3 regions of the Alistipes sp. ZOR0009 genome follow, and region 2 is predicted to be linked to each of the others. Evidence: riboswitches for the same ligand, from Rfam matches in the RefSeq annotation. Region 2 holds a riboswitch; each other region holds the start of a gene.
The links. Region 2 has a riboswitch for cobalamin ahead of L990_RS14340 (sirohydrochlorin cobaltochelatase). Riboswitches for the same ligand answer to the same signal wherever they lie in the genome.

Region 1: another riboswitch for cobalamin. It lies ahead of L990_RS20110 (hypothetical protein); the one in region 2 lies ahead of L990_RS14340 (sirohydrochlorin cobaltochelatase).
Region 3: another riboswitch for cobalamin. It lies ahead of L990_RS13210 (TonB-dependent receptor); the one in region 2 lies ahead of L990_RS14340 (sirohydrochlorin cobaltochelatase).

Annotation. Positions count from the first base shown of each region.
Region 1 is NZ_JTLD01000061.1:7,649-12,938, forward strand. Features, by position in the region: gene L990_RS15245 (acetyl/propionyl/methylcrotonyl-CoA carboxylase subunit alpha) at 1-946, opposite strand, end outside; gene L990_RS15250 (acyl-CoA carboxylase subunit beta) at 958-2,499, opposite strand; gene L990_RS20110 (hypothetical protein) at 2,510-2,725, opposite strand; cobalamin riboswitch at 2,827-3,031, opposite strand; gene L990_RS15255 (trimeric intracellular cation channel family protein) at 3,068-3,691, opposite strand; gene L990_RS15260 (TIGR03915 family putative DNA repair protein) at 3,847-4,641, opposite strand; gene L990_RS15265 (putative DNA modification/repair radical SAM protein) at 4,777-5,290, opposite strand, start outside.
Region 2 is NZ_JTLD01000052.1:26,024-31,313, reverse strand. Features, by position in the region: gene L990_RS14350 (hypothetical protein) at 1-67, shown strand, start outside; gene L990_RS14345 (hypothetical protein) at 391-1,572, shown strand; cobalamin riboswitch at 2,208-2,416, shown strand; gene L990_RS14340 (sirohydrochlorin cobaltochelatase) at 2,529-3,413, shown strand; gene L990_RS14335 (TonB-dependent receptor) at 3,559-5,290, shown strand, end outside.
Region 3 is NZ_JTLD01000046.1:63,865-69,154, reverse strand. Features, by position in the region: gene L990_RS13225 (fibronectin type III domain-containing protein) at 1-1,767, shown strand, start outside; gene L990_RS20525 (hypothetical protein) at 1,827-1,952, opposite strand; cobalamin riboswitch at 2,796-3,002, shown strand; gene L990_RS13210 (TonB-dependent receptor) at 3,132-5,195, shown strand; gene L990_RS13205 (YncE family protein) at 5,206-5,290, shown strand, end outside.

The sequences.
Region 1 (5,290 bases), on a different contig from region 2:
TTATCTGCTGCTCTATTAGGTCGATGCCGCTGATGGCTTCGGTAACCGGATGCTCTACCTGTACGCGGGTGTTCATCTCGAGGAAGTAGAAGTTGTTTTGGCTGTCGAGCAGAAACTCTACAGTTCCAAGGGTGGAGTAGCCAACATACTTGCATAGCTTAATCGCCAAATCGCCCATTTGCTTGCGCAGCTTCTCGGTAAGTACAGCCGAGGGGGCCTCCTCCAGCAATTTTTGATGCTTGCGCTGGATGGAGCATTCGCGTTCAAAAAGATGAACAGCATTTCCATACTTGTCGGCGAGCACCTGTATCTCTATGTGTCGAGGATGCTCAATGTACTTTTCGATAAGCATCGCTCCGTTATTAAACGAGCTTACGGCCTCGTTTACGGCAAGCTTATACGATGTCTCTAGCTCCTTTTCCTTGCGCACAACGCGCATTCCCTTACCACCGCCACCGGCAAGCGCCTTTAGCATTATTGGGTAGCCAATCTCGGCTGCTTGTCGCTTTGCCTCCATAAAGTTGAGGATAGCGCCTTTGCTACCTTTGATAAGGGGGATGTTGATGGTGGAGGCAAGCTCCTTGGCAACGTTTTTATTTCCCATTGCGTGGATAGACTCGTGCGATGGACCTATAAATAGGATGCCCTCATCTTCGCAGCGCTTGGCTAGCTCTGGATTCTCCGAAAGAAAGCCGTACCCGGGGTGGATGGACTCTATTTTATGCTCTTTGGCGTAGCTAATCAGCTCGTCGATGTTTAGAAATACAGGGCCAGAGAGGTTCTCCTCGCGTACCTTAATTACCTCATCGGCAAATTTAAGGTAGTGGGCGTTGGCTTCTTGAGGAGTCTGTAGCGCATACGTCTTGATGCCCATATTTTTTGCCGTCCTCATTATGCGGATGGCAATTTCTCCTCTATTGGCAATAAGTATCGATTTTGGTAACATTTTACGTTGGTTTAAAGTGGGATGTTGCCGTGCTTACGGGGCGATTTGTCCATGTACTTGTTGCGAAGTAGGTCAAATGCCGAGATAAGCTTATCGCGGGTGATGGCCGGATCGATTACCTCGTCAATATACCCGAGCTCATCAGCAATGTAGGGGTTAGCTACCTCCTCCTTGTATTGGGCAATAAGCTGCTGCTTGAGCTGCTCTGGATTTTCAGCGCTTTCAATCTCCCTGCGGTTAAGTATCTTCACGGCACTTTCTGGTCCCATTACGGCCACCTCGGCGGTAGGCCATGCAAAGTTGAAATCTCCTCCAATATTGATGCTGTTCATTACAATGTAGGCTCCTCCGTAAGCTTTGCGGATGATAACCGTAACTTTAGGCACCGAAGCTTCTCCAAATGCGTATAGCAGCTTTGCTCCGTGGCGTATTAGCCCCGCATGCTCCTGCTCCGAGCCTGGTAGGAATCCAGGGACATCTTCCAGAACCAGCAGCGGAATATTGAAGGCATCGCAGAAGCGGACAAAACGCGCAGCCTTCATGGCCGAGTTCGTATCCAGCACCCCTGCTAAAACTTTAGGTTGGTTAGCCACAATACCTATCACCTGTCCATTTAGTCGGCCAAAGGCTGTGATGATGTTGGCTGCATAGAGCTCAGAAACCTCAAAAAGGCTATCCTGATCGATGATATTCTCGATAATTTCAAGCATATCGTATGGCCTGATTGATTCGTCAGGAATAATTAGGCTTAGCTTTTCTGGTTTCTCGGGGGCGTATACGGGCGAGCTGTCGAATGGCGCTAGTTCGATGTTGTTTGAGGGAAGGTAGCGTAGCAGCTTGCGTACACCCAGCAGGGTATGCTCCTCGTCGTCGTAAACAAACTGGGCAACGCCGCTTTTGCTCGCATGTACGTCTGCTCCTCCCAGCTGCTCGAAGGTTATCTCCTCGTTGAGTACCTCCTTAACCACCTCTGGACCCGTAACGAACATCTGAGCGGTATGTCGGGTCATAAAGATGAAGTCGGTGAGGGCAGGAGAGTAAACGGCGCCACCTGCTGCTGGACCCAGAATTACGGATATTTGCGGAATGATGCCCGACGATTTTATGTTGTTCAGAAAGATGCCTGCATATCCGGCAAGGCTTGCTATTCCTTCCTGTATTCTTGCTCCACCCGAGTCGATTAGCCCAACTATAGGATGTCCCATTTTTCGGGCCATCCCTTGCACCTTGATAATTTTTTGGGCGTGCGTGGCTCCTAGTGAGCCTCCCATAAAGTTGAAATCCTGCGCGTAGGCGAATACTTTCCGCCCATTTATCTTCCCATGACCGCAAATAAGGCCATCTCCAAATGGGGCTCCTTTTTTTGAGTTGAACGGACGGGCATAGGCGTCAAGTTCCTCGAATGTACCCTTGTCGAAAAGGATGTCGAGGCGTTCCTTGGCCGTTAATTTCCCCTTTTTGTGCTGTTTTTGCTTGTACTGCTCGTCGTACTGCTTGTCGAGCATCTCTTTTCTGCGGACAAATCGTTCAAACGGTGTTCTATTGTCTTGCATGATCTGTAAGTTATATCTCAACGATAGTTGAGCACGTTGCTTCTCTTTGTTTTATATTCTCAGGAAGAGGGAGATATCCCTTGTCAAAAGCCATTATTCCAATAGCCTTAAACAATGCAGGAGGAGAGTTGTTTACGCCTGACAGTTTTTTTCTGATAGCGGCATTCGGCATTCCTGTCGTTGTAGGGATGCAAAACGTCTCTGCGGATGTGTGATCTTTTCGCATATTTGTCGTGCTTTGGTTGGTTATCCGATTTGGTTGCACGACAATAGAGGATGGCAGCAATGTCTGCTGCTTTTACTTCCTTATACCCATTCGCCGTAGGCCAAAATCGGAGTTGCCTAGGCAGGTCTTCTGACTCATCCACCTTTAAAACCTTCCCATAGAGCGATCTACAGTGGTATATTTTTAAAGGCATGCGATCTTTATGCAAGATCTGGATTTACAGCAGCGGGAACTGTTGCCGGATTTCACGGCATTCCCTTTTAATCCCTTGGGTAATCCTAAGGAACCTAAGCGGCGCAAATATTGTCTTTTTTTGAAGAAATTACAAGTCGTGATGCCGAATTAAAGCTGCTTCGACTGGTCGAACTGCACTCGAGGTAGTGAAAACTTGTACTTTATGGATATTACTCTAATGGCAATAATTATAAGTATTGTAACAATCTGGTTTGTCTCGATAGGGATTCCTGTGCGCTGTAGGCCTAGGTAGGCGATGGCGCCAACAAGGCAGGCGGTTGCGTAAATTTCCTTTTTAAAGATTAGCGGCACCTCGTTGTTGAGGGTGTCGCGAATAACTCCTCCTGCTACGGCGGTTAGTATTCCCATAATGATGGCTACAGGCGTGTTGATGCCGTTAGATAGCGCTTTCTCTACCCCAATAATGGTGAATACTCCAATACCTATCGTGTCGAATAGGAATAGCGTTTTGCGGAAGCGGAATACCTGCTCCTTTATTAGGAATGTTATGGCTACAGCTAGTAAAATTACGTAGATGTAGTCCATCGAGGTGGTCCAGCTTACGGGATGTATGCCAATCATCATATCACGAAGCGTTCCTCCTCCGATTGCTGTGACGAATCCGATAAATGCAGCACCAAAAAGGTCGAGACGTTTTTGACCTGCAGCAATGGTTCCGCTGATGGCAAATACGAATGTTCCGATTAAATCGAGTAGGTAGAAAAAGTTCATGATGGTTGAATTGAAGTGCAAATATAGGTTTATTCTATTTTGCGTTTTTGTGTAATTAAGCAATGCTCTTGCCAAAATGTTGATTGCTAGCCGCTGTTGGTGTGCGGTAGGTAGAATTCTTTGCTTAAATTAAAAGAATAAACAGTACTTAACGCTTACAAGGGGCGCTTTTTCTCGGTAAGGTACTTCCAGAAGCGTTTCGGCATAAAGTTTTGCTGCAGCTTCATGTTCTTGCGTTCCTTTATGGCTATCTGCTTAAAAAAGACCTGCCACAACCGCTGGTACTCAACCTCGCTTTCGGCGACAACCTCAGCCGATAGCCTCCCGGTTTCGGCGCTGAAGGTAGGCTCGTCTATGGTGATAAGGGCAACATCTTTCCCATCGAAATGGGCTCCGTAGCTGCGTGCCGTATCGTAAATCACCCAAGGTTGGTCGGAAAATCGATCCTTAAAGTGCGATACTATTATTTTTAGCACGTCGTACTGTGGCGCTATGGGGGCAAAGTAGGTGCCGTCTTTAGCCTGCTCGAAGCGGATAAACATGAGCATCCGATGCGCCTCGCGGGTTACCTTGCGCTGCATCTGTCTTACGCGAAGAACGTACCCTTCACCCATCATTCCCGATACATCGCGCTTCACCCTAAAAAGCAGCTGTAGGTAGCGCAGGATATCCGTATCTACCTGAGGTGCGCACGAGGTGTGCGCGTGGTACAGCATGTCGGCTGTAGCCATGCCCCCGTAGCTGCAGATGCCGTTGAGTACGCGCTCGCTTTTGTAGCTCTCTGCGGTAAGGTTTACCTGGTTGCCGAATAGTACCGATTGCCGATCGGAGGTGATGCACGAAACGGCCAGCTTCTGGTCGTAAATGTCGAAGATGGCGGAAAGTAGCCCTTCGAAGGTGCCATCGTACACGACAATCGTTTCGTTTTTGGAGCTGTTTTGTGGGAGCATGGGGCGTATTGGATGGTATGTGCTGCGCTTTAAGGGAGTAAGGAGGCCAGAAGCGTAAGTTTCGCGTCTTAGCTGCTGGCCTCCTTTGTCAATCAGAGAGAAATAAGGGTTTTATCATGTAAAGGGGTATTCCCTTTAAAATAGCGTTAGCTGTAGCGGTTTGGCCACCGCTGCATCGTGTATAATCAGCGACTTTAGCGTGTCGGGCTGGTAGTCTGTCAGAATGGTGGACGTAGGCAGCTCGTTGCAGGTGATAAAGTACTTGGCACGGCGCATCACCACCCCAATTTTCTTCAGGTTGTCGCTGTTGAGGCGGCGGTAGCGGCGCGCCTCGACGATCATTTTTGCCGAGCGCACCCCGATTCCCGGAACTCGAAGCAGCATCTCGTAGTCTGCCGTGTTGACGTCGATGGGGAAGATTTCGGGGTGGCGCAGGGCGTAGGCTGCTTTTGGGTCTATATCTAAGTCAAGGTTTGGGCTTCCCGCATCCACCAGCTCGTCAACATTAAAATGGTAGAAGCGCAGCAGCCAGTCGGCCTGGTAAAGCCGGTTCTCCCGCTTCAAGGGCGGTGCGGTAGCTGCTGGTAGCCGCTTATCGTACTCGTTGGTGGGCAGGTATCCCGAGTAGTACACGCGCTTCAGCTTGGCC
Region 2 (5,290 bases):
TAGTGGAATTATTAACTCTGTTGACAGAAACTACGATAGCTATAGTCGGTTTAGAGTAGAGAAGTAACCATTTGCTCAAACCTCGCTGGGGAGCAACTTCTTTATTAACAGGCTACAGCCTGTTGTAATAGCGATAGTAGGCAACCATCGTTTTGTAGTATAAAAGGATTACCGGCTTGAATACTTGCGTGCATACCCGATAGTTCTTTATGGCTTTTTAATGGACATTGTATTGCTTCGTTTATGAGCCTATTACTTGTATTCGATCTGGCCGTTCTGAAGGCCTGAAGCTATAACTCTGAGGATAGGTGTACTAATTCATACCGCTAACCTTTGGGGTCAACCAAAAAATTAGAAAGTTGTACTTATAAGAACTAAATATTTAACGACATGAAAAGAGCAATTTTGATGGCTATTTTGGCAGTGGTTACCTGCGGGATAGTAACGGCACAGCAGCTCCCAGAAGCAAATCTGAAATCACAGGCAGATAGTGTTAAGCTTGTTGATTACGTAAAAAGCAATGGGAAAAACCCCCAAGAGTATATCTTAGATAAGCTGGCTAACCATAAGCTGGTGATATATGGTGAAGTCCATAAGCGTAAGGCATCGTGGGATCTGCTAAAGTCGGTAGTTAACGACCCTTCTTTTTCAAAGAAAGCGGGAGTTGTCTTTTTGGAAATAGGGTGCGATAATCAGGAGAAAATGGATCTATTCTTTGCAAACAAAAAGATGGATAATGAGCTTCTTCTCGATATACTTAGAAATGCTCAGATGCAAGGATGGGACGATAAAGGAATGTATGAGTTTATTATAGAGCTATGGAACTTGAATAAGAAGCTCTCTAAAAGAGACAAAATACAGGTCGTGCTTGCAGATGTCGCTCGTCCATGGAGCTCCCTTAAAACAAAAGAAGAATTTAGCAGCTACTTCAAGTCGGTTCCCGATCGTAACCAGCAAATGGCAGATATCGTAGAAAAGGGGATAAGATTTCGAGCTGATAACCGCAGTGGCTTATTTATAGTTGGATTTGGACACACTTTTAAATCTAAAATTGTATTAGGTCAGAACACCTACGCCTCGGCAGGATCGATTTTGAAGGAACGTTTTTCGGATAGCGATGTATTTATTACTTGTCCGCATTCTGGAATTATAAGTAATAATGGGGAGATGAAGGGGATGACCCAAAATGGGTTATTCGACTATGCTTTTGCACAAAATGGAAACAAGCCTGTAGCTTTAGATCTTAAGACGACTCCTTTTGGTGAGGGTAATTTTGACTTGATGCCTGAAATACCATCAGAAAGCATTGGCCATTTTGAAAATTGTTTTGATGGATATATCTTCTTTATGCCTTTGGATGCTGAACCTTCATACTATGTTCTTCCGGAGCTATTTACAGAAGGATTTTTGCAAGAACTTAGAAGGCGAACTAACGTTTGCGGATATGATGAATGGCAGGCGTATGGAGTTAAGGTGAAAAACATCACGATGGATGATATTAATAAGTACGTGCAATCTACTTCGCAGACCAAGTACTGGAACAACCTGCAAAGTGCTAAAAAGGGGAAATAGTAAGTTCTACTATAATCCTAGGCCCTTGCTGTTCCGAGCCTGTACATGTTTTTAAGGGGATATCAATTGTTCAGAGTCTGCGAATAAGCGCTGATTTGTGGCGTTATTATATTAGCTCTTCTTTCTAAGTTCTATCAAAAGAAGGAGAGCTAACACCATACGCTTGTTAAAGTAATGATGGCAGTGGCTGTTGCAATACAGCCACTGCCTACCACTATGTAGGCTGATTATATGTGTAGTATGGGAGTCTTCAGTGCTTGGCTGTCTTGCTTAACTCGCTATTTATGAGCTTTATTGGCACCCATTTTATTAGTTACATCTTCGATACTAAACATTACGCTATGCAATTCTTTAAAACCCCCAAAACAGCGAAGGGGTGGTTTTACAGGGGAGTGGTTGTTGGTGCTGCAGCGGGTACGCTGGGTGCAGTGGTAGCCCTTTGGTTTTAGCCGCTAGCTGCTGTAGCCGCGGGGTACGGCTGGCGTTGTACCATATTTTTTATTTATATCCACCATTTTTTTCGAGCTGCTAACTCCGCTGTTTTAACGGTAGTTAGTTCTATGTATAACCTTAATTGAGACCCATTGGCGTTGGCTGCTGGGCGGTAGCTGCTTGTTTGCATTTTTAAATCCATTACATTTGTACCCGAATAAGGTGACTGGTTGGGAATCCTTCTCAGCCAGTAAAAGGGAATCCGGTGTGAATCCGGAACAGTACCCGCTACTGTATGCCAATAGCTGCGTTGCAGCTGGTATTGCAAGTCTACGCCACTGCCTTCGAAAGAGGGTGGGAAGGCCGCAATACTAGGTAAGTCAGGAGACCTGCCTCATTCAACAAACACATGTATTGCTTCCGGGTAAGAAGTAGCTGTTGAATATGAACCTAGGCGTATTCTTCACTTTTATTTTCCTGCATTTAGCAAAGGGCATGTTGTATTAATTTTAATTTTTAATACAATGATGATTACGAGGTTAAAGTTGCTTATGGGTTGGCTTATATGCCTTCCGCTGTTGCTGCACACCACCACGTTGGCGGCAGCCGGTAGCGAGGCCGAACCCAAAAGGGCAATTCTGCTGGTGGCTTTTGGTACATCCTTATCCGACTCTAAAGGAGCCATCGACAGGGTGGGCGAGAAGGTGGCTAAGGCATTTCCGAACACCGAGATTCGCTGGGCCTACACATCTAAAATTATTCGAAAGATTTTAAGGAAGCGTGGCGAGGAGATTCTTTCGCCAGCAGAGGCGCTAGCTAAGCTGGGCGAAGATGGTTACAGCAACGTTTACGTGCAGTCGCTACACATAATTCCAGGCGACGAGTACGACGATTTGGTGCAAACGGCCAACGCCTTTACCAAGATGCCTAAGGGGATTAGGCAGGTAACGGTGGGTACTCCGCTGCTATGGAGCGATGCCGATATGTGCGAGGTGGCATCGGCCCTGATGGCCAATGTTCCTGCCGAGCGAAAGGGAAAGGAGGCGGTTGTATTTATGGGGCATGGCTCTAAGCACACCTCCAACGTCTACTATCCAGCTATGCAGTACTACTTTGCCAAGGTCGATGCCAACACCTACATAGGAACGGTGGAGGGTACGCCCACGCTCGACGATGTGGTGGCCTCCCTTAAAGCAAAAGGCGTAAAGAAGGTGTGGCTAATGCCCTTTATGCTGGTTGCTGGCGATCATGCGGTAAACGACATGGCCGGTAGCGAACCTACCAGCTGGAAGTCGCTGCTTACCAAGGAGGGATTTACCGTAGAGGTTGTCCTAAAGGGGATGGGCGAGCTAGATGCCATAGGTAGCATTTGGGTAAAGCATCTTCAGCAGATAGCAGCAGGGAAGTAGAGTGCTTCCCGAGATATAATGAAGCACATATCAGGTATCACGAAAATTTGTGGATAAACCGCTAAGTGTTTTAGAGCGCTTTTTCGCGCTACGCATATCGTGATACTTGGTGCCATCAGTTAACAAACCAACCAAAAAAAAGAGAATGAATAAGATATTGGCAACGCTGCTAGCGCTGATGCTAGCGGTAGCTGCAGGCGCACAATCGTACACCATTAAGGGAACCGTAGCTGAGAAGTCTAACGGAAAGCTAATTGTTGGTGCCAACATAATGGTAAAGGGATTAACCGTTGGTGCGGCCACCAACGTCAACGGAGAGTTTACTATTAAGGTACCTAAGGCGGGTGATTATACGCTGGTGGCAACCTATACGGGCATGCAGCGTCTGGCTCAGCGCGTAAGCGTTCGTGGCGATGTGTCGGACCTAGCCTTTAGGATGGAGGAGTCGGTTGGCGCTATAGACGAGGTGGTGGTTACCGGAACGGGTACTCACCACAGCCTAAAGACAGCACCCGTACAAACCGAGGTTTTCTCGAATAAGACCATTGCCAAGCTGGCTCCCCGCTCGTTCGAGGAGATGGCCACCTCCATTAGCCCTTCGTTTGATTTTACGCCTGGTACCATGGGCTCGTTTCTACGTGTCAATGGCTTGGGTAACGATTTTGTTGTGCTTATGGTAAACGGCAAGCGCGTGTATGGCGATGTAGGCGGACAAACCGATCTAAACAGAATATCGCCCGATAATATCGAGCGCGTAGAGGTAGTTAAGGGTGCCTCGTCGGCCCTGTACGGTTCCGATGCCATTGGTGCAGTTATCAACGTTATTACCAAAAAGAGTAAGAGTACCGTTAGCTTCGACAATACCACCCGCTTTGGCGCGTATGGTGATTTTCAGCAGGCCAACACGCTCGATTTGAATATTGGTAAGCTATCGTCGAATACCCAGTTTGCCCGTAAGCAGATTGATGGCTACCAGCTAAGCCCATTTGAAATTGATGCTAAGAGTAAGGTTTTAAGTTTGACGGAAGCCAAGGCGGTAAACCGCTTTTATGACAATACGGTTAGCCAGCGCCTATCCTACGGCATAACCTCTAACCTCGATGTTTATGCACAAGGCTCTTGGTACGAAAAGGACTATTTCCGTCCAAAGTCGGTGGCTGATTTTGGTTTCTACTATAAGGATGTAAGCGGTGCTGCTGGCGTTAAGTATAAAATAAACGGTAAAAGCACCATCACCTTCGATGCGGCTACCGATAACTTCTGGTACTACTACCACTACAATAAGGATGTGGTAGATAGCAAAACAAAGAAGCTACTCTTTTCGGATGGACAAAAAACGCTAAACACCAAGCAGGTGCGCAATGAGTACAATCTAAAGAGCGTAACGGCTATTGGCGATAAAAATCTGCTTACAGCAGGGCTTGATTATGTTAATGAAAACATCGACTCTCCGGCACGCTTTAAGGGCGGCAGCGCCGACGCCTACACTGCCGGAGTTTACCTGCAGGACGAGTATACGCCTATAAAGAGCTTAAGCATTGTTGCTGGTGCTCGCTTTGTAGACCATAAGGCTTTTGGTAGCCGACTTACCCCCAAGATTTCGGCGTTATACTCCTTAGGCGATTTCAACTTACGTGCATCGTATGGTAGCGGGTTTAAGGCGCCAACCCTTAAGGAACTCTACTTCGAGTACTTTAAGACAGGAACCTTATACTTAGGGAACGAAAATCTTAAACCTCAATCGTCCGATTTCTACTCTGCATCTGTCGAGTATAATAAAAAAGGCGTATCGCTTTCGGTTACTGGCTACCGTAACGAATTAAGAAACCTAATCGATTATGGACCTGAACAGATACCGACACCCGAGCAGGCTGCTC
Region 3 (5,290 bases), on a different contig from region 2:
TGGAAGAAAAGTGGCGTGCCCAGCTACCTCGAAGGCTCGCGCTACTACCTCCAGGCGGCAGGAATACCCGACAGCATCTACAGCCGATCGAAATACCTGAACGACTACACCGACGACTACCAATCGCGCCCCCATTGGGTTAACTTTTTAAAGCGAAATGGCATTCCTATCGATCTTTCGCTGGCCTTCCACACCGATGCTGGAATTACGCCCAACGATTCGATTATTGGAACCCTCGGCATCTACTCCACCAAAGGCGAGAAGTTTAGCGACAAGCGAAGCAAGCAGCTAAGCGCAAGGTTAAGCCAAATGGTGCAGGATCAGATATGCTCCGACATCCGCCGAGCCTACAACTCGCAGTGGACAAAGCGCCCGCTTAAGGATGCGGCCTACTCCGAGGCAGCAGGCCCCGATGTGCCCTGCATGCTGCTCGAACTCCTGTCGCACCAGAATTTGGCCGACATGAAGTACAGCCTTGATCCCCGATTTAGGTTTCTGGCTGCGCGTGCCATCTATAAGGGAATCGCCCGCTTTATAGATTCTACCACCGTAATACAACCGCTAGCACCAAACCATTTCGCCATAAAGAAGCTGGGCGAAAAGCAGGTCCTCTTAACCTGGAAAAATACGGTAGATACCCTAGAACAGAGCGCCAACGCCACCAAGTACCGGGTGTACTTCAAAAAAGAGGATGGCGGCTACTCCCCCACCTTTATTGAGGTTACGGGCGATTCGCTCATCTTCGATCTACCCCGTTGGGGCGTACAGTACGGCTTTAAGGTAACCGCCGTAAACGATGGCGGCGAAAGCTTCCCAACCGAGGAGCTATCGGCCTGCCTATTCGACAAACCCGGCAAGCCGGCGCTGCTGGTAAACGGGTTTACCCGCCTTTCGGCCCCGGCGTCGTTCGACAATGGGCAGAAGGCCGGATTTGAGTGGTGGCAAGACGAGGGCGTTACCGATGGCGTCGATATGGCCTTCCTAGGCTACCAGTACAACTTCGACCGCGCAACCCCTTGGCTCGACGATGACAACAGCGGCTGGGGCTCGTCGGGTACCGAATGGTGGGGCCGCCTAACCTACGGCAACACCCACGACTTCACGTCGCTCGAAGGAGAATCGTACCAAAAGCTGCAGCTATCGTACGTATCGTGCAGCAAGGCGGCCTTTGAGGAGTCCTGCGATGTTAGCAAATACGATTTAATAGAGATCCTCTTTGGCGAACAGCGCTACGTGAAAAATTTCAGGGAGGAACCCGATTCCATCACCGTATTTAACGACAAGTTGCTAGCGCAGCTCGATACGGCCATCAGCCGCAAGATTCCGCTGCTACTTTCGGGCGCCTACATTGGCACCGACATGGTGGAGAGGAAGGATTCGACGGCCATCAAGTTTGCCGAGAATAAGCTAGGGTTTATTTGGCGTGCCAACATCGGCAGCCGAACAGGTGAGGTGGAGTCGACCGACGTTGCACAAAACCACCTTAAGGGAGAATGGCACTTCTCGTGCTCGGCCATCGACGACAGCTACGACTACCCACAAATATACAGAGTGGAGGCCCCGGATGCCATAGAACCTGCCAAGGGAGCCATCCGTTTGCTGCGCTATACCGACTACACCAGCAGCGCGGCAACCCTTTACAGCTCTAAGGGAACTCCCGTAGCAGTTTTCGGATTTCCCTTGGAAACCATCAAAAATCAGCAAAAGAAGCTCGCTTTTATGGCGCAAATCCTAAAAACTTTAGGACTATATAGCCCCAAAAAGTAGCCCAACGATATTTTATAAGACCAATCCCACCTAAAAAATAGCCTAGGTGGGATTTTCTTTTATCCAGCCGTGCAGCGCTGCATGGTGGCGTTTTCTGACATGGTAGCAATGCCCTTACCTTTACCAAATTGGGCAACGGCAAAGGCCTTCCCTAAATTTACCATCTCGTTAGGATACCTCAACATTCGGTTTGGCGTAAAGAAATCTCGGCGTCGGAAAAAACATGCCGATTTGGCAAGTTACACGCGCTTCCTCCAAAATTACCTTTCAGTTGAGCAATCTTAATGCTGGTTGAGCAAAATTTCCTGCCAGATTGGCATTCTTATGCTTCGGCGTGATAATCTTTCAGCCAGGTTGGCATTCTTAGGCTTCAGAATGGCAATCTTTCGGCCAGATTGGCATTCTTATGCTTCAGCGTGGCAATCTTTCAGCCAGATTGGCATTCTTAAGCCGCGGAGAGGCAATCTGCCAACTAATGGGGCTATCTTTTTTGATAAAAAACAAAACATATTGCCGATTTATGAGCCACGACACCAGAAGAAACCATATTTTGCCCAAGATAGCCCTAACCATCCACCGCTGCATAATCTTTTTATCCCGCTTTAAAATATTTACCCCAGCGGCGAACCTATTCGCGCCTTGGTGCATTAACTAGCCTCGGCACGAAAATATTAGCCTCCGTAGCGTATCCATTAGCGGCGGCAAGCAGCGCCTAAAGGAGAACGTCTATAAAAACAGCCCGTTTAGAGATGCCTACAAGGCAAAGCCGCGTGGAGTTTTCACCTTTCCCATTTCATCCTGTTTTTAGAGAAATCTTGGTCACAAGTAAGGGTAAAAAACGTTCGTAAAGATGATTTAAGGTGCAAACATCGTGCCTCTACCAGCCTTAATCCGCGAAATTGGGTAGCGGTGCATTGCATGCATCTCCGCAAGAAAATACCGCAACTTTGAAGGCGAAAAACCAAGGCATAGCCGCGTGACATCCCCTCGGCTTGCTGTTTTTTCTATTTTATTCGGCCAATTTTATATACCTTCGTCCCGATTTTGGTGTTACACTCGCCTCTACTCGCGAATGTGATGAAAAGGGAATCAGGTGCAAATCCTGAACAGACCCGCTGCTGTAAGCTCCGCCGAAGTCTTCGAGCAATACTCAATCCACTGTTTCCTAACGGAGATGGGAAGGACGCCCGAAGATGGAGCAAGTCAGAAGACCTGCCAAAATGCTATAATCTGAAAGCTTTCGGGGAAATAAAGCTGAGGAGACAGATAAAAGCATCACTTTATTTGGCAAAGGCATACCTTCTTTTATCCGTTCGTTTCGTTTTACCTCCCTGTAAGCTATTGGTTACTCAATACGCTTAAATATGTTTTATCGGAATTCAAAATTATGGCTAACGCTGCTGGGATTGCTGGCAGCCCCGTCGTTCGAGGCGTATGCCCAAGGCAAGCTAAACCAAATGCAGCATATCGACGAGGTGGTGGTGGTAGCCAAGAGCTACAAGGAGGTTATTCCGGCTCAGCACCTCACGGGTAAGCAGCTCGAGAAGCTTAGCAGCCATTCGGTGGCCGATGCGCTGCGCTACTTTGCCGGTGTCCAAATAAAAGACTACGGCGGAATGGGTGGCCTCAAGACCGTGAACGTTCGCAACATGGGGACGCATCACGTAGGCGTGTTTTACGACGGCGTGCAGATCGGGAACGCGCAAAACGGGGTGGTAGACCTCGGCCGATTCTCGTTGGACGATCTAGAGGAGCTCTCGCTCTACAACGGACAGAAGAGCGACATCTTTCAGTCGGCAAAAGACTTTGCCTCGGGGGCGGCGGTGTACTTACGCGCCAAGAAACCGACATTTGAGAAGGGAAAATCCTCCAACTTTAGGCTAAAGTACAAAACCAGCACCATCCAGCTCGTTAATCCATCGTTCCGGTGGGAGAAAAAGGTAAGCGATAGCGCCAGCTTTAGCCTAAGCGGCGAGTATATGCGCTCCAACGGGAAATACCGATTCCACAGCCGCCGAGTTTACACCGACGGTACGGTTGCCTACGACACCTCGGCCACCAGAATGAATAGCGACATTGAAACCTTCCGTGTAGAGGGCGGCCTATACAACAGCATCTTTGGCGGAAGGCTGCAAACGAAGGTTTACGCCTTTGGGTCGAAGCGAGGGCTGCCCGGCGCGTGCACTAAATTCAAGTTCTACATCGGAGATCGGCAAGACGATGTCAATATTTTTGGACAAAGCACCTTTACAAAGGATGTTTCGTCGCGCTACAAGTACCAGGTAAAGGCAAAATTTGCGTACGACTATCTTCACTTTCGATCGTTGGATTCGACACGCTTTATGGAGGAAATAAAGGAGGTGGGCAAAGAGTTCGACAACACCTACAAGCAAAAAGAGGCCTACTTTTCTACAAGCCACATCTACGACATCACCAACTTCTGGAGCATTTCGGCATCTACCGACATCCAGCTCAACAGCCTTGAGGCCTCCTCGAAAAAAAACCTGCTAATCCCCTTTAAATCCCCCCGCAGATTTACCGGAATTGCAACGTTGGCAACAGCCGTTACCATTAACCAGCTAAAAGTACAGGCAAGCCTGTTGGGTACCTACGTTTCGGACAAGGAGTCGAAGGTTAGCCAATCGCCAGACAAAAGGGATGTAAGTCCGGGCATTTTCTTCGGATATACCCCCTTTGCCAGCACCGATTTAAGCCTACGAGCCTTCTACAAGCATATTTTCAGGATGCCCACCTTCAACGACCTGTACTACGCGCACGTTGGCAGCAGCGTGCTCAAACCCGAGCACATAGACATGTACAACGTCGGTTTTACCTATAAGAAGAAAAGCAGCAGCAGGCTGGTTAACAAAATTGCGGTGCAAGCCGACGCCTACTACCTCCGTACCCTCGATAAAATTATAGCTGCGCCTACCGGAAGCCAGTTTAGATGGATGATGTCCAACTCGGGAAAGGTGCTGAGCAAGGGAGTTGAAGCAAGCATTGCCGTTCAGTCGCAAATTGGGCAAGCGATGCTCAACAACACCGTAAGCTACGGATATAGCGATGCCCGCGACTACTCCATCCAGAATGGGCACAAGCTAAGCTCCTACGGCGATCAAATTCCGTACACGCCTTGGCATAGCGGCTCCATCATCTCGACCCTTAGCTACAGAAGCTGGAGCTTTAACTACAGCTTTATATACGTAGGAGAGCGCTATAATGGCGGCGTTAACAACATCGTAAAAAACTACGTGGAGCCGTGGTATACGCACGACTGTTCTATCCAAAAAGAGTTTAAGCTAAAGCATAATACTACCATTAACACCTCGCTAGAGGTGAATAACGCGCTAAACCAGTACTACGAGGTAATTTACAACTACCCGATGCCAGGCCGTAATGTCAGGCTTGTAGTTAGCATTAATATTTAAGCCTTTAAACATGGATACCATAAAAGCATATACCCAGTTTATCAAAAAGCGCAGCAGAAATAACGCAGCAGCCCTTTACGGCAAAGGTTTTGCCC